One region of the Comamonas sp. Z1 genome, then DNA from elsewhere that is predicted to be linked to it. Evidence: predicted binding sites of a transcription regulator. Region 1 holds the regulator's gene; each other region holds the start of a gene.
What was found. Region 1 encodes FNR, which switches genes on or off when oxygen is low (the NO sensors DNR and NnrR bind a similar motif). Its sites were predicted from a motif close to TTGATNNNNATCAA; they were not measured.
Positions count from the first base shown of each region.

Region 2: the regulator FNR is predicted to act here: its motif matches at 3,566-3,579, upstream of FSY45_RS02740 (OmpW family protein).
Region 3: the regulator FNR is predicted to act here: its motif matches at 1,352-1,365, upstream of napE (periplasmic nitrate reductase, NapE protein).
Region 4: the regulator FNR is predicted to act here: its motif matches at 1,695-1,708, upstream of adhP (alcohol dehydrogenase AdhP).

Region 1 is NZ_VOQT01000001.1:487,532-495,353, reverse strand. It holds gene FSY45_RS02210 (cation-translocating P-type ATPase) at 1-57, shown strand, start outside; gene ccoS (cbb3-type cytochrome oxidase assembly protein CcoS) at 57-194, shown strand; gene ccoN (cytochrome-c oxidase, cbb3-type subunit I) at 258-1,694, shown strand; gene ccoO (cytochrome-c oxidase, cbb3-type subunit II) at 1,714-2,346, shown strand; gene FSY45_RS02190 (CcoQ/FixQ family Cbb3-type cytochrome c oxidase assembly chaperone) at 2,364-2,501, shown strand; gene ccoP (cytochrome-c oxidase, cbb3-type subunit III) at 2,529-3,440, shown strand; gene ccoG (cytochrome c oxidase accessory protein CcoG) at 3,523-4,965, shown strand; gene FSY45_RS02175 (FixH family protein) at 5,092-5,397, shown strand; gene FSY45_RS02170 (hypothetical protein) at 5,655-5,918, shown strand; gene fnr (fumarate/nitrate reduction transcriptional regulator Fnr) at 5,982-6,704, opposite strand; gene hemN (oxygen-independent coproporphyrinogen III oxidase) at 6,973-7,822, shown strand, end outside.
Region 2 is NZ_VOQT01000001.1:614,753-622,574, reverse strand. It holds gene FSY45_RS02760 (DUF5682 family protein) at 1-846, shown strand, start outside; gene FSY45_RS02755 (VWA domain-containing protein) at 849-2,054, shown strand; gene FSY45_RS02750 (hypothetical protein) at 2,088-2,297, opposite strand; gene FSY45_RS02745 (DUF808 domain-containing protein) at 2,440-3,459, shown strand; gene FSY45_RS02740 (OmpW family protein) at 3,663-4,277, shown strand; gene egtD (L-histidine N(alpha)-methyltransferase) at 4,636-5,691, shown strand; gene egtB (ergothioneine biosynthesis protein EgtB) at 5,678-6,997, shown strand; gene FSY45_RS02725 (O-acetylhomoserine aminocarboxypropyltransferase/cysteine synthase family protein) at 7,025-7,822, opposite strand, start outside.
Region 3 is NZ_VOQT01000001.1:354,587-362,408, forward strand. It holds gene FSY45_RS01545 (SDR family oxidoreductase) at 1-252, shown strand, start outside; gene FSY45_RS01550 (nuclear transport factor 2 family protein) at 271-735, shown strand; gene napE (periplasmic nitrate reductase, NapE protein) at 1,486-1,647, shown strand; gene FSY45_RS01560 (chaperone NapD) at 1,640-1,942, shown strand; gene napA (periplasmic nitrate reductase subunit alpha) at 1,935-4,424, shown strand; gene FSY45_RS01570 (nitrate reductase cytochrome c-type subunit) at 4,442-4,948, shown strand; gene FSY45_RS01575 (cytochrome c3 family protein) at 4,973-5,620, shown strand; gene ccmA (heme ABC exporter ATP-binding protein CcmA) at 5,625-6,314, shown strand; gene ccmB (heme exporter protein CcmB) at 6,368-6,964, shown strand; gene ccmC (heme ABC transporter permease CcmC) at 6,966-7,727, shown strand; gene ccmD (heme exporter protein CcmD) at 7,727-7,822, shown strand, end outside.
Region 4 is NZ_VOQT01000002.1:356,248-364,069, forward strand. It holds gene FSY45_RS05015 (glutathione S-transferase family protein) at 1-330, shown strand, start outside; gene FSY45_RS05020 (multifunctional CCA addition/repair protein) at 390-1,652, shown strand; gene adhP (alcohol dehydrogenase AdhP) at 1,890-2,924, shown strand; gene trxC (thioredoxin TrxC) at 2,987-3,421, opposite strand; gene FSY45_RS05035 (DUF2905 domain-containing protein) at 3,631-3,831, opposite strand; gene FSY45_RS05040 (tripartite tricarboxylate transporter substrate binding protein) at 4,040-5,026, shown strand; gene FSY45_RS05045 (class I SAM-dependent methyltransferase) at 5,047-6,174, opposite strand; gene FSY45_RS05050 (SDR family oxidoreductase) at 6,184-6,969, shown strand; gene FSY45_RS05055 (dihydroneopterin aldolase) at 6,995-7,366, shown strand; gene ttcA (tRNA 2-thiocytidine(32) synthetase TtcA) at 7,360-7,822, shown strand, end outside.

The DNA of each region.
Region 1 (7,822 bases):
GCCGCGCACCTTGCGCCGCGGGGCACCGTCATGCCACTGACTCAAGGAGGCCATTGATGGACATTTTGTATGTATTGATTCCGCTGTCGGTTGTTTTGGTCATGGCCATTGTGGCTGCCCTGTGGTGGGCCGTGTACCGGGGCCAGTTCGAGAGCGTGGAACAAGAAGGCGAGCGCATTCTTCGCGACGATTGATGTGGCTCAACGAGTCCGACCAGAAACCAATGAACACTTTGCAAGATATCTAAGAGGTGCCCGATGGAAGCAACAAATAACAATGCTGTCTATTACGACGACACCGTCGTAAGACAGTTCTCTATCATGGCCGTGGTATGGGGGGTGGTAGGTATGGCGGTGGGCGTGTTTATCGCGTCCCAGCTGGCCTGGCCGGAACTCAACTTCGGCATTCCATGGCTGAGCTACGGACGTCTGCGTCCGCTGCATACCAATGCCGTGATCTTCGCTTTTGGTGGCTCGGCGCTGTTCGCGACCAGCTACTACGTGGTGCAACGCACCTGCCAGACCAAGCTGTTCATGCCCAAGTTGGCTAGCCTGACTTTCTGGGCCTGGCAACTGGTTATCGTCGGCGCAGCCATCAGCCTGCCTCTGGGTTACACCCAGGGCAAGGAATACGCCGAGCTGGAATGGCCTCTGGACTTGCTGATTGCCGTGACCTGGGTGTCCTATGCCATCGTGTTCTTCGGCACTATCGGTATCCGCAAGGTCAAGCACATCTATGTGGCCAACTGGTTCTTCGGTGCTTTCATTCTGGCCGTGGCCCTGCTGCACATCGTCAACAATATTTCCATCCCCGCCGGCTGGATGAAGAGCTACTCGGCATACGCCGGCGTGCAGGACGCGATGGTTCAGTGGTGGTACGGGCACAATGCCGTGGGCTTCTTCCTGACCGCCGGCTTCCTGGGCATGATGTATTACTTCATCCCCAAGCAGGCGGGCCGTCCCGTGTATTCGTATCGCCTGTCGATCGTGCACTTCTGGGCGCTGATCTTCACGTACATGTGGGCGGGTCCTCACCACCTGCACTACACCGCTTTGCCTGACTGGACCCAGTCCGTGGGCATGGTGTTTTCGCTGATCCTGCTGGCTCCCAGCTGGGGCGGCATGATCAACGGCATCATGACGCTGTCGGGTGCCTGGCACAAGCTGCGCGACGATCCCATCCTGCGTTTCCTGATCGTGTCCCTGTCGTTCTACGGCATGTCCACCTTCGAAGGCCCGATGATGGCCATCAAGACCGTGAACGCGCTGAGCCACTACACCGATTGGACCGTGGGCCACGTGCACTCCGGCGCTCTGGGCTGGGTGGGTCTGATCACCATGGGCTCTCTGTACTACCTGATCCCCCGTCTGTTCGGCCGCGAGAAGATGCACTCCGTGCCCGCGATCGAGCTGCACTTCTGGATGGCGACCATCGGCATCGTGCTGTACATCGCAGCAATGTGGATTGCCGGTGTGATGCAGGGCCTGATGTGGCGCGCTGTCAACCCCGACGGCACGCTGACCTACACCTTCGTGGAAAGCGTGAAGGCGACCTATCCCTTCTATGTGATTCGCGTGACTGGCGGTCTGCTGTATCTGGGCGGCATGCTGGTGATGGCATGGAACACCTGGAAGACCGCAATGGCCGGCCGTTCCGTCAAGGTGGCAGTGCCTGCCGTGGTGGCTCACGCCTGAGCATTGAGGAGCAAAAGCAATGTCTGATCAAAATAACGCAGCTCCCAAGAGCTTTTCGCACGAGAAGATCGAGACCAGCAACTTTTTGCTGATCGCGCTGACGCTGTTCGTGCTGACCATTGGCGGCCTGGTGGAAATCGTGCCGCTGTTCTTCCAGAAGTCCACGACCGAAGCCGTGGCGGGTCTCAAGCCCTACACGCCGTTGCAGCTGATGGGGCGTGACGTCTATCTGCGCGAGGGTTGCTACAACTGCCACTCGCAGATGATCCGTCCCTTCCGCGCCGAGACCATGCGCTACGGCCACTACTCGGTGGCTGGCGAGTTCGTCTACGACCACCCCTTCCAGTGGGGCTCCAAACGTACTGGCCCCGACCTGCATCGCGTGGGCGGCAAGTACAGCGACGAATGGCATCGCATCCACCTGAACAACCCGCGTGACGTGGTGCCCGAGTCCAACATGCCTGCTTACCCCTGGCTGGAAGCCAACAAGGTGGATGACACGGCCGTGGCAACGCGCATGAGCGCGCTGCGCAAGGTGGGCGTGCCGTACACCGATGCGGAAATCGCCGGTGCTCAGGCCGAGGTCAAGGACAAGACAGAGATGGAGGCAGTGATTGCCTATCTGCAGGTCCTTGGTCGCGCCGTCAAGTAAGAGAGAAAGGGCTGGAAATGGATATCACCACCATGCGTATCGTGGCCACGCTGGCATCGCTGGCGTGTTTCGTGGGCATCTGGTGGTGGGCGTATGCCCGCCGCAACCAGGCCCGTTTTGACGAGGCAGCTCAGGTTCCATTCCTGGAAGACTGAGTCTGATCACCACAACGAGAACATCCCATGAGCGATTTCATTAACAATTTCTGGTCGGTGTATGTCGCGGCGATTACGCTGATCGGCATCTTTGGCTGCTTGCTGCTGCTGATTCTGGTGGCCCGCAAGAAGGTCGTTCCCTCGGGCGACAACACCACAGGCCATGTCTGGGACGAAGACCTGCGTGAACTTAACAACCCCATGCCCAAGTGGTGGATGGGTCTGTTCGTGATCACCGTGGTTTTCAGCCTGGGCTATCTTGTGGTCTACCCAGGTCTGGGCGGCTTCGGCGGCAAGCTGGACTGGAGTCAGACCGGCGCCTACGACAAGGAAATGGCCAAGGCCAAGGCGGACCTGGAGCCTCTGTATGCCAAGTTCACCAGCATGCCCACCGAAGAAATGGCCAAGGACCCTCAGGCCATGGCCATTGGCGAGCGTCTGTTCATGAACAACTGTGCGCAATGCCACGGCTCTGACGCTCGCGGCAGCAAGTCCTTCCCGAATCTGGCGGACGGCGACTGGTTGCATGGCGGATCTCCCGAGAAGATCAGGGAGACCATCACCAACGGCCGTATCGGCATGATGCCGCCCATGGCGGCAGCCGTGGGCTCGGCGGAGGATGTGCGCAACGTGGCGCACTATGTGCTGAGCCTGTCGGGCAGCCCTCACGATGCCGTCAAGGCTTCGCAGGGCAAGTCCAAATTCGTGGCCTGTGCGGCTTGTCACGGCATGGACGGCAAGGGCAACCCCGCGCTGGGAGCTCCTAACCTGACCGATGACATCTGGCTGCATGGCTGGGGTGAGGCGGCAATCGTCAACATCGTCAACAACGGCAAGCACAATGAGATGCCTGCCCAGAAAGAGAAGTTGACGGAGGCGCAAATTGCCGTGCTGGCTTCCTATGTCTGGAGTCTTTCGAATACGCAAAACCAGAAGTAATGCGTTTTTAAAAGGCGGTGCCCTGGCACCGCCTTTTTCGCGTTTCAATTTTCAGTAATTACAAAAATATTAAGGAACTGCGATGCCGTGCGATCAGGGGAAGCCCCGAAAAGTCATACCGATCACGCCTGAGCCTCATGAGGGTGGGCCTGAGTTGGTGCCTATGTTCGCTTCCGAGCAAAAAGTGTACTCACGCTCTATTAGCGGCGTGTTCTCACGTTGGCGCTGGGCCATGGTGTTTCTGACCCAGATCGTCTTCTACGGCCTGCCCTGGCTGCAGTGGGGCGAGCGCCAGATGGTGCTGTTCGATCTGGGGGCCCGGCGCTTCTATCTGTTCGGACTGGTGCTGTACCCGCAGGACTTCATCTATCTGACGGGGCTGCTGATCATCAGCGCACTGGGGCTGTTCCTGTTTACCGCCGTAGCCGGGCGTCTGTGGTGTGGCTTCTCCTGTCCGCAGACGGTCTACACCGAGATCTTCATGTGGATCGAAAGCAAGGTCGAAGGCGATCGCAGTGCCCGCATGCGTATCGACAAGAGCGGCTGGACTTTGGAGAAGATCTGGAAAAAGTCGCTCAAGCAGTTTCTCTGGATCGCTCTGTCTCTTTGGACAGGTTTCACCTTTGTCGGCTACTTCGTGCCCATCCGTGAGTTGGGTGTGGAGTTGATGGCCTTCCAGGGCAGCTGGCAGATTTTCTGGGTGGCGTTCTACGGTTTCGCCACCTACGGCAACGCCGGCTATATGCGCGAGCAGGTCTGCAAGTACATGTGTCCCTATGCACGCTTTCAGAGTGCCATGTTTGACAAGGACACCATGATCGTCAGCTACGACGCCGAACGTGGTGAAGCTCGCGGCCCGCGCAAGAAAGACGTCGACTACAAGGCACAGGGCCTGGGGGACTGCATAGATTGCAAGCTTTGCGTTCAGGTCTGCCCCGTGGGCATCGATATCCGCAAAGGGTTGCAGTACGAATGCATCGGCTGCGGTCTGTGCGTCGATGCCTGCAACTCCGTGATGGACAAGATGGAGTATCCGCGTGGCCTGATCCGGTTGACCACTCAGAATGCCGTGGCCAAGGCCTGGAAGCAGGTGCAGGTGATTCGCCGCATTTTCCGCCCGCGTGTGCTGATCTACTCGGCCGTGCTGGTGGCCCTCAGCGCTGCCATGATCGCCAGTCTGGTGCTGCGCGAGCCGCTCAAGGTCGATGTGATTCGCGACCGTGCTGCGCTTTCGCGCATCGTGGCGGGCGGCAAGCTGGAGAACGTCTACCGTCTGCAGATCATGAACGCCACCGAGTCCGAGCAGCGCTACCGTATCAGCGCCGTGGGCCTGGAGAATCTGGAAGTCGCATCCGAGCAGGAAGTGAGCGTTGGCCCTGCAGAGACGCGCGGCATTGCGGTGCGGCTGCAGATTCCGTATGGCTCAGCAACTCCCGGCTCGCACCCCGTACACTTCAATGTGGATGCAGTGACTGCCGGAGCAGGGCGTATTTCCGAGAAGACGGTGTTCCTGGTGCCGCGTTAATGCCAGGTCTTGACGGTCTTCGTGAGCCATCACGGAGGCCGGACAAGGGCACCGCCAATCGGCAACAATTTATGCCACCCTGCCGTGTGTGTCTGGGTGGTCAGAATTTTGGAAAGAGGTTTCATCATGTCGGCAGCACAAGCCAAGGTCTCGCAAACGGCCAAGATCATCCACCCCGAGGACGGCAAGCCCTGGTGGAAGTTTGCCCATGTCTGGCTCATCATCGCCGGCCCGGTGATCGTGGTGATTGCCGGCTTTGTCACCGCATACATCGCACTGAGCAGGCCTGATCCCGTGATTGACCCTGACTACTACCGCCATGGCATGGAAATCAACCAGCGCCTGAGCGAAAGTGAAAAAAGCCTGGCCCCAGCAGTCACCGGCCGCAATCATGCGGCCACGCCAGCCAAGGACCATCCGCTGGATCGCTGAGCGCTCCGGCGCTTGCTCCGCCAAGGTCGCTTTTGCGGCCTTTTTTGTTGCCGATATCAAAATCAGAGCGTGTTGCGCATGCTCTGCCTAACGTTGATGTAGAAGCAAATGGTTTTTTGATATCCAGATGGCGCAGGATGCTACTGAAAAGAGAGTGGTTCAGGGTTTCCCGCCACGGTGCATGCCCGCAGTCCTGCATGAACGGTCACCACTGTTGTGCAAAATATGACCAAGCCCACAGCCCAAGGAGAATCAGGATGGATGCTCGACGCTGGATGTGGATTGTTTGGCCGGCCTTTCTGGCGGCGGCAATCATGGAGATGGTGGTTTTCGCCTTTGTGGACCCGCTGGATGTGCACTGGCTGGGCTCCCCCCTGGACTGGTCGCGCCAGGCCATCTATACGGTCGCTTTTTTTGCCTTCTGGGTCGTGACCCTGATCGGAGGTGCGATGACGGTGATGCTGGGGCGCTCCGTCAGCGATCTCAATGGCGGCATCGTTTCCGAGCCTCTGCCCGATTAATTCGCACAGACAAAAAAGCCCGCTGTCCGCGGGCTTTGTCTTGAGAGTGTCTGTCGACTCGGTTCAGTTCTGGCATTGCTGGCTGTTGACGATGCGTTTGAGCGCCTCGGTATCCAGGATGCGCAGGTGGCGCTGCTTGACTTCCACAATGCCTTCCTCTGCAAATTTGGAGAAAGTGCGGCTCACGGTCTCGAGCTTGAGGCCCAGGTAACTGCCGATTTCTTCGCGCGTCATGCGCAGCACCAGTTCCGACTTGGAAAAGCCGCGTGCCGACAGGCGCTGGACCAGGTTCAACACAAAGGCCGCCAGGCGCTCTTCGGCACGCATGCTGCCCAGCAGCAGCATCACGCCATGCTCGCGCACGATTTCGCGGCTCATGACCTTGTGCACATGGTTCTGCAGGGCAGTGACCTCGCGCGAGAGCTGCTCCAGTTTGTCAAACGGCATGACGCAAACCTCGGCGTCTTCCAGGGCCACGGCATCACAAGTGTGGTGGTCGTTGACGATGCCGTCCAGACCAATGATTTCGCCAGCCATCTGAAAGCCTGTGACCTGATCGCGTCCGTCTTCGGTGGCCACGCTGGTCTTGAAGAAGCCGGTTCGTATGGCATACAGCGAGGTGAACTCTTCGCCATTGCGAAACAGCAGACCGCCGCGCTTGACCTTGCGGCGCGTGGCCACAATCTCGTCAATGCGCTCCATTTGTTCATCGTCCAGGCCCATGGGCATGCACAGTTCACGCAGATTGCAGTTGGAGCAGGATGCTTTGATGGTCTGAAGATTCATGGGCTTTTTGCAACGGCGCAGACAGACACGGAGTGGAGAGTCGCGCTGGTCATTGACCTCGTGGTTGAAGATGAGATGGATCAAATTGTCGCAGCACTTGCCTTGAGGTCTCTTGATTTTCATCAAGGACAGGGTGATTGCCTTGGGGCACATTGCCTGTATTCGTTCAAAAACATGCGCTTTTGCCTATTTTGGGCATGATTTTCAGGATCTGATTTCCATTGAAATCTGCTCTATACAGAGTGTGGGCGCACCCTAACTCCCAGTTATGACCGCAGTCACGCCTGAGTTGCTGAGCCGCTTTGATATCCCCGGCCCACGCTACACATCGTTCCCAACAGCCGACCGTTTTGTTGAGGCTTTTGGTGCAGACGACTACATACTGGCACTCAAGCAGCGCAAGACGCATTCTGGCTCGCGCGCTTTGCCCCTGTCCGTTTATGTGCATGTGCCGTTCTGTGAGTCGCTTTGCTATTACTGCGCCTGCAACAAGATCGTGACCAAGCATCATGAGAAGGCTGCCGAGTATCTGGACTACTTGAGCCGCGAGCTGGCCATGCATACCGAGCATTGCGGCAAAGGCCAGCTCGTAAGCCAGCTGCATCTGGGCGGAGGCACACCGACCTTTTTCAGCGATGCCGAGTTGCAGCAGCTGATGGTCTTGATGCGTGAACATTTCAAGCTGGATCCCGCGGGCGAGTACTCCATCGAGGTCGATCCGCGCACCGTCAGCAACGAGCGGCTGAGAGCTCTCAAGGACATGGGGTTCAATCGCCTGAGCTTTGGCGTGCAGGACTTTGATCCCGCGGTGCAGAAAGCGGTGCACCGCGAGCAGCCCGCCGAGCAAGTATTTGCGCTGGTGGCCGAGGCGCGCCGCCTGGGCTTTGTCTCCATCAATGTGGACCTGATCTACGGTTTGCCCAGGCAGACGCCCGAGTCTTTTGCGCGCACGCTGGCACAGGTCAATGAGCTGCGCCCCGATCGCATTGCACTGTATGCCTATGCGCATCTGCCCGAGCGCTTCAAGCCGCAAAGGCGCATCGAATCGGCAGACCTGCCCATGGGGCAGGACAAGCTGAACATGCTCTCCGGCGCAATTGATGCATTCATGGATGGCG
Region 2 (7,822 bases), 130 kb from region 1:
GCCCTGATTGCCACACTGGCCCAGCGTGCAGCCACCACGGGTGATGTGGCCCAGTTGCTGCAGGCCTTGCCGCCACTGGCCAATGTCTATCGCTATGGCAGTGTGCGCCAGACGGATACAGCCCTGCTGGCCGGCGTGATCGATTCGCTGATGCTGCGCGCCGCCATCGGCCTGCCTGTCGCCTGCATGGCCATGGACGAGGATGCTGCGGTCGCCATGAAGACCAAGGTGCTGGCGGCCCACGAGGCACTGCGGTTGCGCACCAGCAACGGCGAGGCGCAGCAAGCGGTGGATGCCTGGCGCCTGGCACTGCGCAGCTTGGCCATGGGGGATGCCGCAGCGGCACTGCTGCGCGGCATGGCTTGCCGTTTGCTGCTGGACGAGCAGTTGCTGGAAAGCGCCGAGATCGTGCGCCAGTTCAACCGCAATCTTTCACTGGGTGCGGCGCCCATGGATGTGGCGGCCTGGCTGGACGGTTTTCTGAACCAGCAGGCGCTGGTGTTGCTGCATGACGAGTCCATCTGGGGTGCTGTCGATGCCTGGCTCAGTGGTCTGGGCGAGGTGCAGTTTGCCCAGATTCTGCCGCTGGTGCGGCGTAGCTTCTCGAGCTTCAGCAATCACGAGCGCCAAAGCCTGGGCGACAAGGTCAAGCGAACGCCTGTGGGAGGCGTTGCGGCACCCGATCCTGCCGTAGGTGCTGCGGACGATGCCGCGCCCTGGGATGAGTCGCGTGCCTTGCTGGCCTTGCCCGTGCTCAATGAGTTGCTGGGCTTGAATCTGCCACAGGCGCTGATGGGGCAAGCCCAGGCAGCTACCGAATTTGATGCGGCCGCGGCCAAGGTGTGACGATGAAGCAAACAGCAAACTTGGCGACCGAGCCGCAACAGGAGTCCGAAGAGCTGCAGCCCACTACGCGGCTGCAGCGCTGGCGCATGGTGCTGGGTAGCCCCGCTGACGCCAGTTGCGGCGGTGTGACGGGCCGCTTGCAGGAGATGGACCAGGCGCTGGCCGCCTTGTATGAGGAAGACAGCAAGCTGGCATCGCGCAAGGGCGGACGCGGCAACTCCTCGCCTTCGGTATCGCGCTGGCTGGGCGATATCCGCAAATACTTTCCGAGCCAGGTCGTGCAGGTCATGCAGCGCGATGCCATGGAGCGCCTGAATCTGCGCGAGCTGCTGCTGCAGCCCGAGATGCTGGAGAACGTGCAGCCCGATGTGCATCTGGTGGCGGACCTGATTTCGCTGGGCTCGGTGATTCCGCAGAACACCAAGGCCACGGCGCGGCTGGTGGTGCGCAAGGTGGTGGACGAGCTGATGAAAAAGCTCGAGGAGCCCATGCGCAGTGCCGTGGCCGGGGCGCTGGATCGCAGCCAGCGCAACCGACGCCCGCGGCATGCAGAAATCGACTGGAATCGCACCATACGCGCCAACCTGCGCCATTGGCAGCCCGAGTACAAGACCATTGTTCCAGAGACGCTGATCGGTTATGGGCGCAAGGCGCGCCGCCCGCAGCGCGAGGTGATTCTGTGCATTGACCAGAGCGGCTCCATGGCTAACTCGGTGGTCTATTCCAGCATCTTTGGTGCGGTGATGGCCAGCCTGCCGGCCGTAGCCACCAAGCTGGTGGTGTTTGATACGGCCGTGGTTGATCTGACGGAAAAGCTCGACGACCCCGTGGATGTGCTGTTTGGCGTGCAACTGGGCGGCGGCACCGATATCAATGGTGCGGTCGGCTATTGCCAGGGACTGATCAGCGAGCCGCGCAACAGCATTCTGGTGCTGATCTCCGACCTCTACGAGGGCGGTGTGGAGTCGGGCCTGCTGCGCCGCGCCAACGAGCTGGTGGAAGCAGGCGTGCAGTTCATTACGCTGCTGGCGCTCAGCGACGAGGGCGCACCGGCCTATGACGCGGAACTGGCGGCCAAGCTGGCGGCACTGGGCGTGCCCTCGTTTGCCTGTACCCCCGATGCCTTTCCACAGCTTATGGCTGCGGCCATCCGTCGCGACGATGTGGCAGCCTGGGCGGCGACACAGGGCTTCAAGATCAGCAAATAAGAGGACTGCCCGAAGAAGGCTGCTTGTTGGGGCTCAGCCCGGCAGAACGACGCCGAGTTTGGCCAGCCTGGCGGCCATCACATCACGGCGGCGCGCGGCCTTGGCAGCGGTTTCGCTGACCGTTGCAATGGTCTTGGGGCCTTTGCCTGCGGCGGCCTTGACCAGCGCGGCCTTCTTGGCGGCCTCTGCGGCAAGTTTGCGGTAGCTGGCAATCAGTTCGGCATGAGCGATGGCTTGAGTCACAGGGTTTCCGTTCGATGAGGGCGCTCATTGTCGCTGCAAAGCCTTGGCCGTGCTGATCGCGTAGGCGATTGGCAACTTCCTGTCGCAATCGTGGCACGGTTTGCAGGCATGATGGCGATTTTGCAAACCAGCGGGAGAAGCGATGGCAGGTGCCGGCCTTTTGATGTTGCTAGACGATATTGCTAGCTTGCTCGACGACGTGGCCTTGATGACCAAGACCGCGGCAGGCAAGAGCACGGCAATTCTGGACGATGTGGCTACCCAGACCAAGGTTGCGGTGCAGAAGACGGCCGGCGTGCTGGGCGATGACCTGGCTCTCAATGCCGAGCAGGTCACGGGAGTGAAGGCCAACCGGGAGCTGCCCGTGGTCTGGGCAGTGGCCAAAGGTTCATTGATGAACAAGGCCATCCTGGTGCCGGCGGCGCTGTTGATCAGCGCTTTTGTGCCCTGGTTGATCACGCCCTTGCTGATGGTGGGGGGCGCTTTTCTGTGCTTTGAAGGCGTGGAGAAGATCCTTGAGCTGTTTCACAAGCATCAAAAGCATGATGCGCATGATGCCGTGGTGGATGCCGAGGAGGCGGCCCATAAAGGTGTTGCGCCTTCATCGGTGCGTGCCGCGCGTGAAAAGCAGATGGACCCGATGGAGTACGAGAAGCAGAAGGTCAAGGGGGCCGTGCGCACGGACTTTATCTTGTCGGCCGAAATCATGGCGATTGCGCTGGGTACGGTGTCCGCCAAACCCATCTGGGAGCAGGCCTCGGTGCTGATCGCTGTAGCTCTGGCCATCACCGTGTTCGTCTATGGACTGGTGGCCGGGATCGTGCGCATGGATGACGTGGGCGGCTGGCTGATGGCCAAGAGTAGCAGCACTGCCAAGGCCATGGGCCTTGGTCTGATTGCTTTTACCCCGTGGCTGATGCGCGGGCTGTCCATCGTGGGCACGGCTGCCATGTTCATGGTGGGAGGTAGCTTGCTGGCGCACGGCATAGAGCCGGTCGAACATTGGATAGAGCAGGTGATTGTGCCCACGGGCGGTATTGTTGCAGCGCTGGGACCGGTGTTGGTGCATGTGCTGGTTGGGGCCGTCATTGGCGGTGCGGTTGTGGTGTGCGTGGAGTTGTGGCACAAGCTGCGACCAGCCAGGGTGGCTCATCCGAATTGACGACTACCATCACTGCTGACGCAAATTTTTGCGCTTCATCAGTATCCTGGGCGGACGTGGCCGATGGGCAACGTCCGCTTTTTTCTTTGCGGTGTTGGTGTGCGGGTTGACCTGGGACAAACCCGTGTGGCAGTGGCTTTGTTTCAATGGATGCCAAGGGATGCAAAGCATTGCTCTCACCCAATTCTTCAAGGAAAGAACCCATGAAAAAGACTCTGATCGCGATTGCTGCTGTTGCCAGCGCCCTGACGGCCGGTACCGCTTTTGCCCAATCTTCGTTTGACGGCTCCAGCCCTTGGCAGGTTCGCGTGCGTGCTCTGCATCTGGATAGCGACAACGGTGGCGCTGCCGGAGACGCAGGCGTGAGCATCAACAACAAGTGGATGCCTGAGCTGGACGTGTCCTACTTCTTCACGCCCAACATCGCGGCAGAACTGGTGCTGACCTATCCTCAAAAGCATGATGTGCGCCTGAATGGCGGCAAGATCGGTTCGCTCAAGCATCTGCCCCCCACCTTGCTGGCGCAGTACCACTTCACCAACTTTGGGGCCTTCAAGCCTTATGTGGGGGCTGGCGTGAACTACACACGCTTCTCGAACGTGGACATCCTGGATGGTGCCGTGACCGTGAAGAAGAACAGCTTTGGCGGCGCGCTGCAGGTTGGCTTCGACTATGCGCTGGACAAGAACTGGTCACTGAACTTCGACATCAAGAAGGTGTATCTGGGTACCAAGATCACAGGTGCAGGCGTGTTTGAAAACACCAAGTTCAAGGTTGACCCATGGCTGGTGGGCGTGGGCGTGGGCTATCGCTTCTGATAGCTTCACGGCAAAGAGTGTTCTTGTCTGCGGCCTTCTTCCCGCAGGCGAGGCACGCACCGCAGGCTCTGCGGTGCATCGGAGTCAGCAGGTCGGCATGGCCTGATGACTTCGGAGGCTAGGGTGTATGTTTAGATCGGTATTCCGCCAGCGCGGGGTACCGATTTTTTTTGCTGAATTCTTTGACCAGTATTGACTTTGTCAGCATTGCTGCATGTGCATGCAGTAAAAGGATCGCTGGCTTCAGTCCTACTTCTGCCGATTGCCGGCCGCGCTAGGCTGAGGGTCTAAAGCAGGCTTGGCAGTGATGGCGCGGGCAATGGCTGCATCGCGCGATCAGCTCATCAGGAGGATCAGCATGCGCGCGACACCGGACAGGCAGGCAGCATCGATAGAGTTTGCATCACGCGCAGGGCGCATTCCATTGCCTCTGGCGTCCTCGTTGAGACCTCCACCGCTTCAGGACGAGGGTTGCAGCTTCATGGACGCGTATACCCCCCCGACGCATCTGCGCTATGAGCTGGCGCAGGGGCTGATGCAGCGGCAGGCGCAGATTTCTCCCAAGTTCCTATATGACGCGCATGGCTGCGCCCTGTTTGAGCAGATAACCGAGCTGCCCGAGTACTACCCCACAAGAACCGAGGCTGCCATCATGGCCCGCTATGACCTGGAGATCGCCCAAGCCATGGCGGGTTGCCAGGTGTTGATAGAGCTGGGAGCGGGCAATTGCGAAAAAGTGCGGCGCCTGTGCCGCAGCGTGGGGCCGCAGCAGTTTCTGGGAGTGGATATTGCGGTCGAGTTTCTGCAGGCCGCTGTGGCCAGGCTGGAGCACGACTTCCCGCGACTTACGGCTCGTGCAGTTGCGGCGGATTTCACGGGGGACTGGCATTTGCCGTCAGGCGTGCCACAGACGCGGCGTGAGCTGTTCTATCCTGGCTCCTCGATCGGCAACTTCGATACGCAGCAGGCTTTGCATATGCTCGGACATATGCATTCACTTCTGGGGGGCGACGGCGGGCTGCTGATTGGCATTGATCTGCCCAAGCCGGTACCGGTTCTGATAGCCGCTTACGACGATGAGCAGGGCGTCACAGCCGAATTCAATCTCAATGTGCTCAATCATGTGAACCGTCTGCTGGGCAGCGATTTCAATCTTCAGGACTGGGCGCATGAGGCGCGCTTCGACAGCCGGACATCGCGGATAGAGATGCATTTGCGCGCCCGTCGCCCCGTCATGGTGTGCTGGCCTCAGGGCCTGCGCTATTTTGCTCAGGGCGAGACCATCCATACGGAGAACAGCTACAAATACCCGCTGTCCGATTTCCTCTCCATGCTGGCTTGCGCGGGATTTGCCGCGCCCAGGGTCTGGACCGATGAGCAGCAATGGTTTGCCGTCATTCATGCCCATGCCTGAAACCATGGCGCTGCCATTTTTCATGACACCTGCTGCCGGGGACTGGATAGTGCTGGCGCAGCAGTTCGAGCGGGTGAGGGCCTGCACGCAAAAGCTGGCTGCGCCCTTGTCTGCAGAAGATGCCTGCGTGCAATCCATGCCGGATGCCAGTCCTGCCAAATGGCATCTGGCCCATACCAGCTGGTTCTTCGAAACCTTTGTACTGGCCGTGCACCAGCTAGGGCATCAGGCTTTTGACGGCAGTTTTCGCATGCTATTCAACTCCTATTACCAGCAGGTGGGTGCACGCCATCCCAGAGCCCAGAGGGGCTTGTTGACCAGACCGGCTCTGGCGCAGGTCATGGCCTATCGCGCTGTGGTGGATGAGCAGATGCTGGCGCTGATGGCCGCCATGAAAGAGAAAAGTCCGACGACTCAGCAGGCCGTTGCTCAGCTCGTCGCATTGGGCTTGCAGCACGAGCAGCAGCATCAGGAGTTGATGCTCACCGATATCAAGCATTTGCTTTCTTGTCACCCGCTCTGGCCTGCTTATGCGTCAGATGGGGTGGCAGAGGAGAATTGCGTGCAGGCCTATGCTGATCTCACATGGCTGCCGCTTGAGGCGGGCATCTACAGCATGGGTCATGGCGGCGGCAGCTTTGCGTTTGACAATGAAATGCCTAGGCACAGTGTCTATGTGCAAGCTGCGCAGATTGCATCGAGGCCCGTGAACAATGGCGAGTTTCTGCGCTTTGTGCTGGATGGCGGCTACAGCCAGCCTCAATGGTGGTTGGCCGAAGGCTGGGACTGGTGCCAGGCCCAGCAACTGAGCCACCCCTGGTACTGGAGGCAAGCTGAAGATGCTGCGGGCTGGCAGGAGTTCAGCCTGTATGGCGTGACGGCTCTGCATGCACTGAGGCCTGCCTGCCATATCTCCTATTTCGAGGCTGATGCCTATGCGCGCTGGGCCGGTGCGCGCCTGCCGACGGAGATGGAGTGGGAGGTGGCAATGGGCAGGCTGGCCTGGCCTGCGTCCCGCTTCGGCGAGCCTGGCCGTCTGCACCCCGAGGTTGCAGGCACCCGTGCGGGAGCCGCAATCGGCCAGGTCTGGGAGTGGACGCATTCGTCCTATGCCGCCTACCCGGGCTTTCGTGTGGCTGAGGGGGCTGTGGGGGAGTACAACGGCAAGTTCATGGTCAACCAGTATGTGCTGCGCGGCGGCTCCTGCCTCACGCCTGCCGGTCATGCGCGGCTGACCTATCGCAACTTCTTTCCCGCAATGGCTCGCTGGCAGATGACGGGGCTGCGACTGGCGCGCGATGCCTGAAGTCGCGCGCCGGAGTCTCAGCCCGCTTCAGACCTGTTTCAACGCCTGGTTCAGGTCGGCCAGCAGATCGTCAATATGCTCAATGCCCACGGACAGGCGCACCATGCCTTCGGTCACGCCGGCCTTGGCCAGTTCGTCCGCATCCAGCTGACGGTGCGTGGTTGAAGCGGGGTGGGTGGCCAGCGACTTGGCATCGCCGATATTGACCAGGCGCGTGAACAGCTGCAAGGCGTCCAGGAAGCGTGCTCCGGCCGCACGGCCTTCGCTGCCCTTGAGGCTGAACGACAGAATGCCCGATGCGCGGCCGCCAGACTGTTTTTGCACGATGGCATGGTCGGGGTGGTCTTTCAGGCCTGCATAGCGCACCCATTCCACCTTGGGGTGTTTTTGCAGCGTTTCTGCAATCTTCTGCGTGTTTTCGCAGATGCGGTCCATACGCAGGGCCAGGGTTTCGATGCCTTGCAGAATCTGGAAGGCGTTCTGCGGCGAGATGGCGGCGCCCATATTGCGCAGCGGAACGACGCGGGCGCGGCCGATGAAGGCGGCGGGGCCCAGTGCTTCAGTGTAGACCACGCCGTGATAGCTGACGTCGGGTTCGTTCAGGCGCTTGAAGCGGGCCTTGTGCTCCGCCCAGGGGAACTTGCCGCTGTCCACGATCGCCCCGCCAACGCTGGTGCCGTGGCCGCCCAGGTATTTGGTCAGCGAATGCACGACGATGTCAGCGCCATGCTCGAACGGGCGCAACAGATAGGGAGAGGGCACGGTGTTGTCGACGATCAGCGGCACGCCGTGCCGGTGGGCCACATCGGCCAGAGCGCGGATATC
Region 3 (7,822 bases), 130 kb from region 1:
CGCGTCAACAGCACCTACAACGGCTGGATGTGGGGCGCACCGGTCAAAGGCTATTTCCAGGCGGAAGCCAAGCGCCAGGGCGTTTCTATGGAATCGCTGGTCGATGTGATTGCCCAGCAGATTCCCTTGCGCAACGAGATCCCCGACGATGCCGATTGCGCCTCTGCCGCGCTGTATCTGGCCAGCGACTATGCGCGCGTGGTGACCGGCGCCCAACTGGACGTCAGTGGCGGCCATTACCTGCCTCACTAAACTCCAGCGGGGAACAGCATGCAAACTCTTCTGGATATTGAAGAAATCAAACAGCTCAAGGCGCGCTACTTTCGCGGCATCGACACCTGCAATCTGGAGCTTCTGAAAACCGTTCTGGCCGATGATGTCCATATCCGCTTCGACAGCCCGACTTACCAATATGAGATCAATGGCATTGATGAAGCCATGAACTTCTACCGCAATGCCTTCACTCATCGACGCTTTGGCATGCACAACGGGCATACACCGGAAATCAAGGTCGACGGTGACACGGCCACCGGCATCTGGTACCTCAATGATCTGTTCATCAATCTGGATGAGCAGACCATACTCACCGGCAGTGCGCTATACGAGGACTGCTATACCCGGGTCGCCGGTCAGTGGCGGGTGCAGCGCACGGGCTACAAGCGGCTGCTGGAGATGATTGAGCCTCTGAGCAGTGGTTGCCGCATCACATCGCAACCTATTACGAGCAGCTTATAGGTGACACTGGGATTGCGATTGGACTTTCCCTTAGCAGGTAGACATGCCTGGGGACAGTCCAATGTGAGTTGATGGACGAGCAAGAGCGGAGCTCTGCCCCTAGATCCTTTTGGTCCTATAAAGCGCTTTTGTGGAGCGCTTTTTGGTTCGATGCGCATCGTGCTCGGCACGGTGATGCTTTGAGCTTGCACAAATCCAGGTTGAGCTCGCATGAGCCTCGTTATCGCTTCCTGTCTGGCCGAGAGGAGCGCGTCTTGAATGCCGCGAGGTCCTGCGCTCTCTTGAGCCACCAAATCCACGATCTGCTGCAATCTCTTGTGCAGGACTGGCTTTCTCCCGCTGATTGCCATCCTTGATTACGGCTGCACAATACCCCGATTACCTCTCCATGGAGGTCAAGTGATCCAGTGACGGCCTTCAAGCGAGCAGCAGGCGGCGGCTATCAGTTTCAGGCCAGATTTCACGCCTCAACTTCAATGGGTCAGTGCGAGATTGAGGCGCGAATTCAGTTTGCAGAGGGCTGATCCAAGCCGCGCTTGATTCCGCCGACTATTTAGTCAACGCCCGAGGAATTTACTTTAATGTCAATTGACTTAATGAAATCTTAATGAAGGAATTGATGTAAAGCAACGAATCGAGAAGAGCCTTGTTGCAAGTCAATTTTGTAGGTAATCTCGTGGCAAAGTTCGTTATCGGATCTCTATCGCCAAATCATGGATGCTCAGGCATCCAAGCCAAGGGGGATTGCTAATGACAGAACCTCAGCCTGAATCGACTCGTACCGAGGAGTTGCGCAGCTTCGCATTTCTCGCAGTTGTTATGGCACCTATATTGGCCGTTGTACTGATTGCGTCTTATGGCTTTGCGATCTGGTTTTATCAGATGATCATCGGTGGCCCTCCACATGCATGAAGAATCTGAGCCCATTGAAACTCATACCGACTTGCATATCACCAGCCTGGTTGTGCATGTGCTTCCTCAAGCATTGGCACAAGTAGCTGCTGGCATCGTCACGATCAAAGGCGCCCAAATACATGGAAGTCATCCGGCCGGCAAGTTGGTGGTGACCTTGGAAGCGCCCCATGCAAGGGAAATACTTGATTGCGTGTCTCAGATTGAGCTGCTCGATGGCGTAATCAACGCATCCCTGGTTTATCAGCATGTTGAGAACTGGCAGTCGCTAAACCAAGAGGTAACACATGACTAGCACTAGGCGTGATTTTGTCCGTCAATCTGCAGCCGCAGCCGCAGGGGCCGTTGCAGGCATACCCATAGAAGTTCTGTCCCAGGATGCAGGTGCAATGGCTGCCGACCTGAAGTGGTCCAAGGCGCCATGCCGCTTTTGCGGTACAGGTTGCGGCGTCATGGTGGCCGTCAAGGACAACCGCGTAGTGGCCACCCAGGGTGACCCTGAGGCCGAGGTCAACCGGGGACTGAACTGCGTCAAGGGTTACTTCCTGTCCAAGATCATGTATGGCGGTGATCGTCTGACAAAGCCGTTGCTGCGCATGAAGAATGGTCGCTATGCCAAGGATGGCGAATTCCAGCAGGTTTCCTGGGATACGGCCTTCGACGTCATGGCAGAGCAGTTCAAAAAGACGCTCAAGGCCAAGGGGGCCGACGCGGTGGGCATGTTTGGCTCCGGCCAGTGGACGGTATGGGAGGGCTATGCCGCCTCCAAGTTGTTCAAGGCGGGTTTTCGCACCAACAACATTGATCCCAATGCACGCCACTGCATGGCCTCGGCAGTTGCCGGCTTCATGCGCACCTTTGGCATGGACGAGCCCATGGGTTGCTATGACGACATCGAGGCCGCGACTGCCTTTGTGCTGTGGGGCTCGAACATGGCGGAAATGCATCCGGTGCTGTGGACGCGCGTGACCGACAGGCGCCTGTCCACACCTGGCGTGAAGGTGGCCGTGCTGTCCACCTTCGAGCACCGCTCGTATGAGTTGGCGGACATGTCTCTGACCTTCAAGCCTCAGACCGATCTGGCCATACTCAACTACATCGCCAACCACATCATCACCACGGGCAGGGTCAACAAAGACTTCGTCTCCAAGCACTGCAATTTCAAGCTCGGCAACACCGATATCGGCTACGGGCTGCGTCCCGAGCACCCTCTGCAGAAGGCGGCCAAGAACGCCAAGGATCCCAACGGTGCCAAGTCCATAAACTATGAGGAATACGCCAAGTTCGTATCCACCTATACGCTCGAGTACACAACCAAGCTCACGGGTGTACCGGCCAACCGCCTCAAGGCCCTTGCCGAACTCTATGCAGACCCCAATAGCAAGGTGGTGTCGTTCTGGACCATGGGTTTCAACCAGCACACACGCGGTGTATGGGCCAACAACATGGTCTACAACATTCACTTGCTGCTGGGCAAGATCGCCACACCCGGCAACAGCCCGTTCTCACTAACGGGACAGCCGTCGGCCTGCGGAACGGCGCGTGAGGTGGGCACCTTCTCCCACCGCCTGCCAGCGGACATGGTGGTGACGAACCCAGAGCATCGCAAGACTGCGGAAACCATCTGGAAGCTGCCGGAAGGCACGATTCCCCCCAAGCCCGGCTACCACGCCGTGGAACAAAACCGTGCACTCAAGGACGGCAGGCTCAATGCCTACTGGGTGATGGTCAACAACAATATTCAGGCTGGCGCCAACCTGGCCCAGGAAGGCTATCCGGGCTACCGCAATCCCGACAATTTCGTGGTGGTCTCCGATGTCTATCCCACAGTCACGGCCGTGGCCGCCGATCTGATCTTGCCGTCGGCCATGTGGGTCGAGAAGGAAGGCGCCTATGGCAATGCAGAGCGCCGCACCCACTTTTGGCACCAGCTGGTCAAGGCTCCTGGCGAGGCGCGTTCCGACCTGTGGCAATTGATGGAGTTTTCCAAGCGTTTCAAGGTCGAGGAAGTCTGGCCCGAAGAACTGCTGGCCAAGAAGCCCCAGCTGCGCGGCAAGACCCTGTTCGAGGTGCTGTACCGCAACGGCAACGTGGACAAGTTCCCATTGGCCGACATGGACCCCGCCTATGAAAACGAGGAAGCCAAGGCCTTTGGCTTCTATCCGCAAAAAGGTCTGTTCGAGGAATACGCCTCGTTCGGCCGTGGCCATGGCCACGATCTGGCACCGTTTGACCAGTACCACAAGGTGCGCGGCATGCGCTGGCCCGTGGTCAACGGCAAGGAAACGCTCTGGCGTTACCGCGAAGGCTCGGACCCCTATGTGAAGGCAGGCACGGGCTACCAGTTCTACGGCAATATCGACGGCAAGGCCAACATCTTTGCCTTGCCCTATGAACCACCAGCTGAGGCTCCGGATAAGGATTATCCGTTCTGGCTTTCCACGGGCCGAGTGCTTGAGCACTGGCACTCAGGATCCATGACCCGGCGCGTACCCGAGCTGCATCGTGCCGTGCCTAACGCACTGTGCTACATGCATCCTGATGACGCCAAGGCGCTGGGCGTGCGCCGCGGAAGCGAAGTGGAGCTGTCTTCGCGGCGTGGCTCCATGCGCACGCGCGTCGAGACCCGCGGCCGCAACAAGCCACCGCGCGGATTGGTCTATGTCCCCTGGTTCGACGCCAGCCAGCTGATCAACAAGGTGACGCTGGATGCTACTGACCCGATTTCGTTGCAGACGGACTTCAAGAAGTGCGCTGTGAAGGTCACCAAGGTTTGACGAAAGAGAGGTTGACCATGAACTTCGTCCGCAAATTCGTCCGTCTTGTGGGCATGCTGCTCATGCTCAATATAAGTATGGCCTGGACGCCAGCCGCTATCGCGGATACCTTTTATGACTCGGCGCGCGGCCCTACGCCCATCATGCAGGCGACCAAGCCACCAGTGCTTGGCAATGCCGTCAACGATGACGTGCGCCGCACGCGCAACTACACCTGGCAACCTCCCACGATTCCCCATCGCGTGGACGGCTATCAGGTCGACAAGAACTTCAACAAATGCATGGACTGCCACTCGCGAACCAAGGCCGAGATCTCGCAGGCCGTGCCGGTATCGGTCACGCACTACATGGATCGCGACGGGCGCATGTTGGGGCAGGTATCCACGCGGCGCTACTTCTGCCAGCAATGCCATGTGGCCCAGGATGCCGTCCGCCCTCTGGTCAGCAACACCTTCGAAGACGTGGATACCGTGATTCTGAAGGCCCTGCAGTCCCAGTCGGGCAAGGCATCCAAGAAAAACTGACGCTGCGGCGCACGAGGCTCATCTATGTTGACACTTCTCAAGCGCTACTGGGCGGTGATCCGCCGCCCCAGCGTACATTTCAGCCTGGGCTTTCTGACGATCGGCGGCTTCATCGGCGGCATTCTCTTCTGGGGCGCGTTCAATACCGCCATGGAGCTGACCAATACGGAGAAATTCTGCACGGGTTGTCATGAGATGCGGGACAACGTGTTTGCCGAGCTCAAGAGCACGATCCACTACACCAACCGCTCGGGCGTACGCGCCGTGTGCTCCAACTGTCACGTGCCGCACGACTGGACCGACAAGATCGCTCGCAAGATGCAGGCCTCCAAGGAAGTGTGGGGCAAGATCTTCGGCACGATCGACACGCCTGAAAAGTTCGAAGCCAAGCGGCTGGAGTTGGCACAGCACGAATGGGCTCGCTTCAAGGCCAACGATTCGCTGGAGTGCCGCAACTGCCATAACTACGACTCCATGGATATGACACGGCAGAGTTTGCGTGCACAGAACATGCACAGCACCTATTTGGCCAGCAAGGAAAAAACCTGTATCGACTGCCACAAGGGCATTGCCCATAAGCTGCCTCACATACCTCCCGGACAGGGCCCCAGCGACACGCCAGGTCAGAAAGTGCCGGGGCCAGCTGAGGCTTCGGTTGCGTCGGTGCAGTAGCGGGATGAATGGCTTGGGCACGGCTGCTTCCAGATTGCTTTGTATATCCGGCCTGGGTTGTATACGCGGCGGCCGGGTGGTGCTGCGCGATCAGGGCTTGGAACTCGGTGGCGGTCAGCTGCTGATGCTCAGAGGTCATAACGGCGCGGGCAAGAGCAGCCTGCTGCGTTGTCTGGCCGGCCTTCTGCCATGGCGCACTGGAAGCCTCCAGTGGTGCGGCGATACGCTGTCCCCCCAGGATCCGGCCTACCAGCGGCAACTGGCCTATATGGGACATCAGGCAGGAATGAGCGACGCCTTGACAGGGATGGAGAATCTGCGCTTTGCGCTGGACCTGATGGCGGTGAGCTGGAATGAAGCACGCGTGCAAGCCGTTTTGAAGGCCTTGTCTTTGACGGAAGTCGTCGCACGGCCTTTTGGCCGCCTGTCCCAGGGGCAGCGTCGGCGTTTGGGGCTGGCCCGTGTTTTGCTGTGTGAGCGTCCGCTGTGGTTGCTGGACGAACCCGACAACTGCCTGGATGTCCAAGGCGAACAATATCTGGGCGAGGCACTGGAGCAGCATCTGGCCTCCGGAGGAATGGCCATGGTGGCTTCGCACCGCAACCTGGTGCTGCCGACGCCCCGGGTGTCGGTGCTGGATTTATCCCGCTCCGTGATCACGACGGCAATGAATGAGCAGGTGGCTGTTTGCTGATAGCTGTGTGTGCAAGAGAGTTGAAGTTGGCCGCTAGAAGGCCTTCCGATGCCTTGGGCGGGCTGTTCTTCTTCGTGCTGGTGGGCAGCCTTTTCCCCTTGGCTTTGGGGCCGGATGCGGCCTTGCTGAGGCAGATTGCGCCGGGCATTGTGTGGGTCGCAGCCTTGCTGGCCGTGCTGCTGGGGCAGCACCGGCTGTTCGAGAGCGACATGGCCGACGGGTCGCTGGAGCAGTGGTTGCTGGCTCCGGCGCCCCTTTCGCTGCTGGTGGGCCTCAAGGTGGCCGCACACTGGTTGTTGGGCGTGTTGCCGTTGTTGCTGGTGGCTCCCTTGCTGGGCTGGCAGTATGGCCTGGATCAAGCGGTGGTCGGCGTTCTGCTGGCATCGCTGGCCCTGGGAACGCCCAGCCTGTGCCTGCTGGCGGCTCTGGGCGCGGCACTGACACTGGGTGTGCGGGGGCAATTGCTGCTGGCTCTGGTGGTGCTGCCGCTGAGCGTGCCCATCCTGATCTTCGGCAGCCATGCCGTGGCCCAGGCGCAGCAAGGGCTAAGTGCAGCGCCTGCTCTCAATCTGCTGGGTGCTTGCCTGTGCCTGGCGTTACTGGCCGGTCCCTGGGCTATAGCAGCGGCCTTGCGCCTCGCGCTGGAGTGATATGAATTCCCTTACTTCCAATGCATCACCTACGCCTGCAGCAGGGTCCAGCGGCCGCAAATGGCGCCAACTGACCTCGCCCCCGGTTTTTTACCACTGGGCGGGTCGAGTCTGGCCCTGGATGGCCGTGCTGGCTGCCGTGCTGGCCGCCGCGGGTCTATGGGTCGGATTTGGTCTGGCACCTACGGATCATCAGCAAGGCGAGGTCTACCGCATCATCTTTTTGCATGTGCCGGCAGCCTGGATGTCCATGTTCATCTATCTGGTGGCTGCGGTTCATGCCGCCCTGGGGTTGATTTACGGCACCCGCCTTTCGCCCCTGCTGGCAAGGGCCCTGGCACCTACGGGTGCGTTGTTCACGGCCATCGCCTTGTGGACCGGGGCTGCCTGGGGCAAGCCGACCTGGGGAGCCTGGTGGGTGTGGGATGCCCGACTGACGTCGGAGCTGATCCTGCTGTTCCTGTATCTGGGCTATATGGCCATGGTCTCGGCCATAGAGGATTCGCGTCGGGCCGACGGTGCCGGCGCCATCGTGCTGCTGGCTGGCGTGGTCAATGTTCCCATCATCTATTTCTCGGTGCAGTGGTGGAGCACCTTGCATCAGGGCGCAAGCATTCGCATGGATGCAGCTCCCAGCATGACGCACACCATGCTGGCCGGCATGCTTCTGATGACGCTGGCCTGCTGGGCCTATACGCTGGCCGTCGCCCTGGTGCGGGCACGCTGCCTGATTCTGGAGCGAGCCCGCGAGGAGAGTATGTAATGCAGGATCATGCTTTTTTCATTGCTCTGGCCTACGGTGTAAGCGCGATGGCGCTGTGTATCGAGCTGGCCAGCATTTATGTGCGCAGCCGTCGA
Region 4 (7,822 bases), on a different contig from region 1:
AATATCGAAGCCCAGTTGCAGGAAACCGGCGCCCGGCTCTGGGCCGAGCATGCCGATCTGCGCAGCGATGTCCAGCAACTCGAAGAGCTCTGGACCCCGCTGCTGAGCGCTGCCAGCGGCCCCATGCTGTTCGACCAGTTCAGCATTGCCGATGCGTTTTTTGCGCCGGTGTGCATGCGCATCAACAGCTACGGCCTGCCGACCTCGGCCCCCGTGCGCGCCTATGTGCAGCGCGTCACCCAGTTGCCAGCCACCCAGGAATGGATTCAGGCCGCGCTGGCCGAGCAGGACTTTCTGCAGTTTGAAGAGCCCTATCGCCAGCAGCGCTGAGGCCTGGCTGCCGCGATTGCGGTATCTGCAGGCCGGCTCGCAGCCACTACCATTGCAGCATGAGTGAATTCAAGGTTTTCAAGGTAGGCGGTGCGGTGCGCGATGCATTGCTGGGCCTGCCCGTCAACGATACGGACTGGGTGGTGGTTGGCGCCACGCCGGAGCAGATGAGCGCGCGCGGCTTCGTGCCCGTGGGGCGCGACTTTCCGGTGTTTCTGCACCCCCGGACCCATGAGGAATATGCGCTGGCACGCACCGAGCGCAAGAACGGCATGGGCTATCGCGGCTTTGTGGTCCACACCGCCGCCGATGTGACGCTGGAAGAAGACCTGGCGCGGCGCGATCTCACCATCAACTCCATCGCAGCTCCCGCAGACTGGACAGGCAACGGCGACCTCGAAGATCTGGTGGATCCCTACCACGGCCAGCAGGATCTGAAGAATCGCGTGCTGCGCCATGTGACCGATGCCTTCCGCGAAGACCCGGTACGCATTCTGCGTCTGGCCCGCTTTGCGGCGCGCTTCACCGATTTTTCCGTCGCGCCCGAGACCATGGAACTCATGCGCGAGATGGTGGCGGCCGGCGAGGTCGATGCCCTGGTGCCCGAGCGCGTGTGGCAGGAAATCAGCCGCGGCCTGATGGAGGAGCGGCCCTCGCGCATGTTCGAGATCCTGCGCGAATGCGGGGCGCTGGTCCGGCTGCTGCCCGAACTCGACAAGCTCTGGGGCGTGCCCCAGCGCGCCGAATACCACCCCGAGATCGATTGCGGCGTGCATGCCATGATGGTGCTGGACATGTCGGCCCGCTTGCAGGCACCGCTGTCCGTGCGTTTTGCCTGCCTCTGCCATGACTTCGGCAAGGGCACCACTCCGGCCGATGTGCTGCCCCGCCATATCGGCCATGAGCAGCGCAGCGCCCGCCTGCTGCTGCAGGTCTGCGAGCGCTGGCGCGTGCCCAACGACTGCAAGGAGCTGGCCGAGGTCGTGGCGCGCGAGCATGGCAACATCCACCGCAGCCACGAACTCAATGCCGCCGCCCTGCTGCGGCTGCTCGAGCGCTGCGATGCCATACGCAAGCCCCAGCGCTTCGAGGAAGCCCTGCAGGCCTGCGAATGCGACGCGCGCGGCCGGCTGGGCTTTGAAGATGCGGCCTATCCGCAGCGCCAGCGCCTGGGCAATGCCCTGAAAGCGGCTCTGGCCGTGGAAACCGGCCCGATCGCCCAGGCCGCAGCGCAGCGCGGCCTCAAGGGCAAGGCCATCGGCGACGCAGTGAGCAAGGCGCGCGAGCAGGCGATTGCCGCCTATCTGGAAGGCGGCGCCTAGCCGTCCGCGCGCCGAGGTCCAGAAGGCAGGGATGAGCACGGCTTGAGTTAAGTCAAAGAAGGTATGCTGCAGCCATTGCACAGTACGAGACGGCTGCGGCGGTTCGCTCCGCCCGGGCCATGCAGCGGGTCACGAAGCCCGCTGCAACACCCATTCCATACCGGTATGGTTCTTTGACGGGCAAGTGTCCGGCCCACAGGCCACGGCCTTGCCCTCTTGCTTCAAGGAGGTGCTCTGATGTCCTTACCCCAGACCATGAAAGCCGCCGTGGTGCGTTCCTTCGGGAAGCCGCTCACGATCGAAGAAATGCCGGTGCCTCGACCGGCAGACGATCAGATCCTGGTCAAGATTGCCGCCTCCGGCGTCTGCCACACCGATCTGCATGCGGCCGAAGGCGACTGGCCCGTCAAGCCTCATCCGCCCTTCATTCCCGGCCATGAGGGCGTGGGCCATGTGGCTGCGGTGGGCAAGAACGTCAAGCATGTCAAGGAAGGGGATCGCGTGGGCGTGCCCTGGCTGCACAGCGCCTGCGGCTTCTGCCGCCACTGCATAGGCGGCTGGGAAACCTTGTGCGAATCTCAGACCAATACCGGCTATTCGGTCAACGGCGGCTTTGCCGATTACGCACTGGCCGACCCCAACTATGTGGGCCATCTGCCGTCCAATGTGAGCTTTATCGACGTCGCTCCCGTGCTCTGCGCCGGGGTCACGGTGTACAAGGGCCTGAAGGTCACCGACGCCAAGCCAGGCGACTGGGTGGTGATTTCCGGCATCGGCGGCCTGGGCCATATGGCCGTGCAATATGCCAAGGCCATGGGCTTCAATGTCGCGGCGGTCGACATCGACGACAGCAAGCTCGCGCTGGCGCGCCAGCTGGGCGCAACCGTCACCGTCAACGCCATGAACACCGACCCGGCGGCCTATCTGCAAAGAGAGATCGAAGGCGCCCACGGCGTGCTGGTCACGGCCGTGTCGCCCAAGGCTTTCGAGCAGGCTCTGGGCATGGTGCGTCGCGGCGGCACGATTTCGCTCAACGGTCTGCCACCTGGCGATTTTCCGCTGCCGATTTTCTCCATGGTGCTCAAGGGCATCACGGTGCGCGGCTCCATCGTCGGCACGCGCCTGGACCTGCAGGAGTCGCTGGACTTTGCCGCTCAGGGCAAGGTCAAGGCCACCGTATCCACCGACAAGCTGGAAAACATCAACGACATCTTTGCCCGCATGCACGAAGGCAAGATCGAAGGCCGCGTGGTGCTGGACATCGCCGCCTGAGCAAGGCTAACCGGCCCCGAACCGGGGCCGGGTGAGCGGGCCGGCTCGCGCGAAGCCGCCGCTCAGATCACCGAGCGCACCCAGCGCACGATCTCCGAGGCAGGCAGTGCCCCGGAGATGCGTGCCAGTTCCTTGCCTTCCTTGAAGACCACCATGGTCGGAATGCTGCGAATGCCCAGCGGTGCTGCAGCCTGTGGATAAGCCTCGGTATCGAGCTTGGCCAGTTGCGCCTGCCCCGCCAGTTGCTGGGCCGCCTGGGCAAAGGCCGGCGCCATCATGCGGCAGGGGCCGCACCAGGGGGCCCAGAAATCCACGACCACGGGCAACTGGCTGCGGCCGGTGTGCCGGGCAAAGCTGTCGTTGTCCAGCGCCACGGGCTCGCCCGTCACCAGCGCCTGGTGGCAGCTGCCGCAATCGGGCTGATTGCCCAGCTGGTCGCTGGCAATGCGATTGGTGGTGTGGCAATGAGGACAGACGTAGTGCAGGGATTCGGACACAGGGGCAACCTTTCTAGGATTTACGCAAACAAGAATGCGACAACGGCCTGCCTTCTGGGACAGTCGCCTTGCCTGAACCCGCTTTGCGTAAGTCGTACTTTCTTTGGCAATGCCTGACGGTGCCAGCAGGCACTGCTCGGGCTCAGGTCCGTATGTGCAGCCAAAGCCTGCAGATTCAAGTCGGCCAGCCTCAGAACGTATTTACGATCTCAGAGCTTCACAAAGCGGGCAATCAGCGCCGCCACCATGCTGAGCAGCACCGTACTGGCCACGGGCAGAAAAAATTCCTTGCCGAACAGCCGAAAGCGGAAGTCGCCGGGCAGACGCCCCAGCCCTATGCGCTGCAGCCAGCCGTGCAGCCCGTTGACGAGCAACAGGGCCAGAAAAATGACGATCAACCAGCGAATCATGAGACTGCAAGTATAGGGGCGCACCGCCCTGGCTACCTGCGCGCCCATGCTGTCAGGCAGCCATTCCGTTTATGCATGACATGCTTCCCAAAGATTGATTGACCTCAATTCCCCCCTCTGCCCATGATGTCCAAGCCCTGCGCCATGCAGGGATCGGGCCCATGCGTCTGCCGTCACGGCCCGCCAACTACAAACAACGAGACATACCGTGCCCCAGACCTTTTCACGCAAACAGTTTCTCCTGACCGTGGCGCTGCTAGGCGCCAGCCTGGCCCTGCCGGCCGCGGCCGACAGCTTCCCCAATCGCCCGCTCAAGCTGGTCGTGCCTTTCTCGCCCGGCGGCAACACCGATGTCGTGGCACGCCTGGTCGGCCAGGGTCTGGCCGAGGCCCTGGGCCAGCCGGTCGTGGTGGAGAACATCCCCGGCGCCAACGGAGCCATCGGAGCCAGCCGCGTCGCAGCCGCCGCCAATGACGGCTACACGCTGCTGTTCGGCACGGCAGGCACGCAGGCCATCAATCCCAGCCTGTACCGCAATCTCAGCGAGAAAAGCCTGGACGACTTCGAGTACGTAGCTCTGGTGACCTCGATTCCCAATGTGCTGGTGATCAACGAATCAAAAACACCGGTCAAATCGGTGGCCGAGCTGGTGAGCTACGCGCGCGAGCGCCGCACCGGCATGAGCTATGGCTCGCCGGGCATGGGCTCCACCGTGCATCTCTCGGGCGAGCTGCTCAAGAGCGCCGCCAAACTGGACCTGGTTCACGCGCCTTACAAGGGCAGCGCTCCGGCACTGACTGATCTGATCGGCGGCCAGATCGATTTCATCTTCGAGAACATCACGCCGGCACTACCCTTCATCCAGGGCGGCAAGCTCAAGGCGCTGGCCGTGACCTCGGCCGAGCGTCTGCCGCAGCTGCCCCAGGTCCCGACCATGAAGGAAAGCGGCTTTCCGTCCTTTGTCACCGCCACCTGGAACGGCGTGCTGGCCCCCAAGGGGACACCACGCGCCGTGGTCCAGCGCCTGGAAGCGGCCACGCTCAAGGTGGCCAGCAGCCCCGAGTTCAAGGCCAGAGTCGCGGCCCTGGGCGGCGAGCCCCGCCTGCTCGGCTCGACCGCCTTCCGCGACTTCACGCGCACCGAGTACAAGCACTGGGGCAGCATCATCCAGGCCGCCAAGCTCGAAAAGCAGTGAGCTCGGCGGGCACGCAGACGCTATAGCCGGTGCGTGCGGTCACCCTGCACAAAGCCCAGCGGCGTCCAGGGCTCCACGCCCTTGGACAGGGCAACGACCTTGAACAGCTCGCCCATCTCGTGCTCCATGACCAGCTTGGAGGCCATGGATCTGGCCTTGATGCCGACCGCATCGAGCTTGGGCGCAAGTCCGCAGTTGATGAGAAAGTGCGCCTGATTGGTATAGCCCAGCACGTCGAAGCCCGCATCCTGGGCCGCCACGGCCGTGCCCGTGAAATTGACGTGAGCCGTGATGTCCTTCAGGCCGACCAGCACCAGCGGATCGTTGTCCACCTGATGCTGGTAGTGGCAGACCAGGGTCCCCATATGGCGCTGCTCGTGGTAGTACTCGCTCTCGCCAAAGCCGTAATCGATAAAGAAGGCGGCACCGCGAACCAGACGCTCGCCCAGGGTGTGGATAAATGCCTCGCCCTGGCGGTGGATTTCGGTCAGAAAATCATGCGGGCCACCGATATCCACAGGCGGGCGCAGTTCGGTGGGACGGTCTTCCCAGGCAAAAGCCGCCTCATCGCCGCCTGCGCCGAGCACCACGCCGCGCTCATGCCATTGGCCTGCGGTGCGCTGCAGCAGTTGCACCGGCATGGCATCCAGCACCTCGTTGCCGATGATCACGCCTTCCATGGCTTCGGGCAGCGCATCCACCCAGCGCACCAGATGTTCGTACTTGGCCAGCGCCAGCTTCTGGCGCGCGCGCAGCGTTCCCGAGAGATCGACGATGGTGTAGCGCTCTGGCAACGCACCCTGAGCCGCCAGCTCGTCGAGGATCTGCAGCGCCAGCGCGCCGGTTCCCGCGCCAAACTCCCAGATCTCGCGGGTATTCGTTTTTTGTAGCGCCTCCCGTAACTGGGACGCCACCAGCTGGCCAAAAATAGGCGAAATCTCCGGCGCCGTCACAAAGTCGCTGCCCGACTCCGGCATGGCACCGAACTTGGCCGTTTCATTGGCGTAATAGCCCAGGCCCGGCGCATAGAGCGCCAGCTCCATGAAACGGTCGAAAGGCAGCCAGCCGCCCACGGCGGCAATCTCCTTGGCAATGCGGGATTGCAAGGCGCTCGTTAAACTTGAGGGTTCTGTCGTCACAACCCGCATTTTCCACGAATGTCCTCACCCGCCCGACCACGCACAGTATTGGTGACCGGTTCCGCCCGTCGCCTTGGACGTGACATGGCCCTGGCCCTGGCCCGCGCGGGCTGGCAAGTGGCTGTGCACTATCGCGACTCCCGCGAGCAAGCCATGCAGACCGTGGCTTCCTGCGCGCAGTTGTCGGGCGACAGCGCGGCTTTTGACGCGGACTTCTTTGACGAGGAATCCGTGCGCTCGCTGGTGCCGCGTGTGGTCGAGCGCTTTGGCCGCATCGACGCCGTGGTCAATAACGCTTCGCTGTTCGAGCATGACGATGCCCAGAGCTTCAGCTATGTGGCGCTGGAAGCGCATCTGCGCAGCAACACGGGTGCGCCCATATTGCTGTCCCAGGCTCTGCACGCCCATGTGCAGGAGCGCGTGGCGGCGGGCGAAGAGTCGGCCCAGGGCGCCGTGGTCAATGTGCTGGACCAGAAGCTCTGGAACCAGAACCCCGATTTCCTGAGCTACACCCTCTCCAAGGCGGCTCTGGAAGCCGCCAACACCATGCTGGCCCTGGCGCTGGCTCCACGCGTGCGCGTGGTGGGCGTGGCGCCGGGCCTGACACTGACCAGCCATATGCTGAGCCAGGAAAAGTTCGAGGCCCTGCACGCCATGAGCCCGCTGGGACGCTCCTCCTCGTCCGAGGACATTGCCGCCGCCGTGTGCTTTGCACTGGAAAACCGATCCATGACGGGTACCACCATGCTGGTGGACGGCGGCCAACATTTACAGCGCTTCGAGCGCGATTTTTCGATGATGTGAGCCCGTCGAGGCCGCACCCTTTTCCATGACATCCACTTCCGGACAACAGATTCTCACGCTCACCGGGCTGCGCTTCGACGCGAGCCTGGGGATTCTTGCGCATGAGAAACAAGAGCCTCAGCCGATTCAGGTCGACGCCGAACTCAATCTCGGCCCCCAGCCCCTGGCTCCGCGCGATGACGACATCCTCCATGTGCTGGACTACCGCAAGGTGCGCCAGATCATCATCGACGAATGCACCTCAGAGCATGTGAACCTGCTCGAGAGCCTGATCGGCAAGCTGGCCCAGCGCCTGCTGCAGCTGCCCGGCGTGCGCGGCGTGCGTGTGAAAATTGCGAAGCTGGAAATTTTTGACGACTGCGAAGTAGCCATTCGCATCGAAACCGGACAATGGTGAACCCCATGAATGCAGTAAACGACAACCCCTGGATTGCCGAAGAGGCAGAAGCCGCCGATGCTGCGGCCGCAGAGAACGCCAACGGCGAAGAAGCCGCCAAGCCCGGCAAGATCAAGATCGAGCGCGAACAGATCAAGCTCGAGAAGCGCCTGTGCCGCGAAGTGGGCAAGGCCATCCTCGACTACAACATGATCGAGGAAGGCGACAAGGTCATGGTCTGCATGTCCGGCGGCAAGGACAGCTACACCCTGCTCGACATTCTGCGCAAGCTGCAAAAGCGTGCACCCGTGAAGTTCGACATCGTGGCCGTGAACCTGGACCAGAAGCAGCCCGGCTTCCCCGAGCATGTGCTGCCCGAGTACTTCCAGAGCATCGGCGTGGACTACCACATCGAGAACCAGGACACCTACAGCGTCGTCAAGCGCGTCGTGCCCGAAGGCAAGACCACCTGCGGCC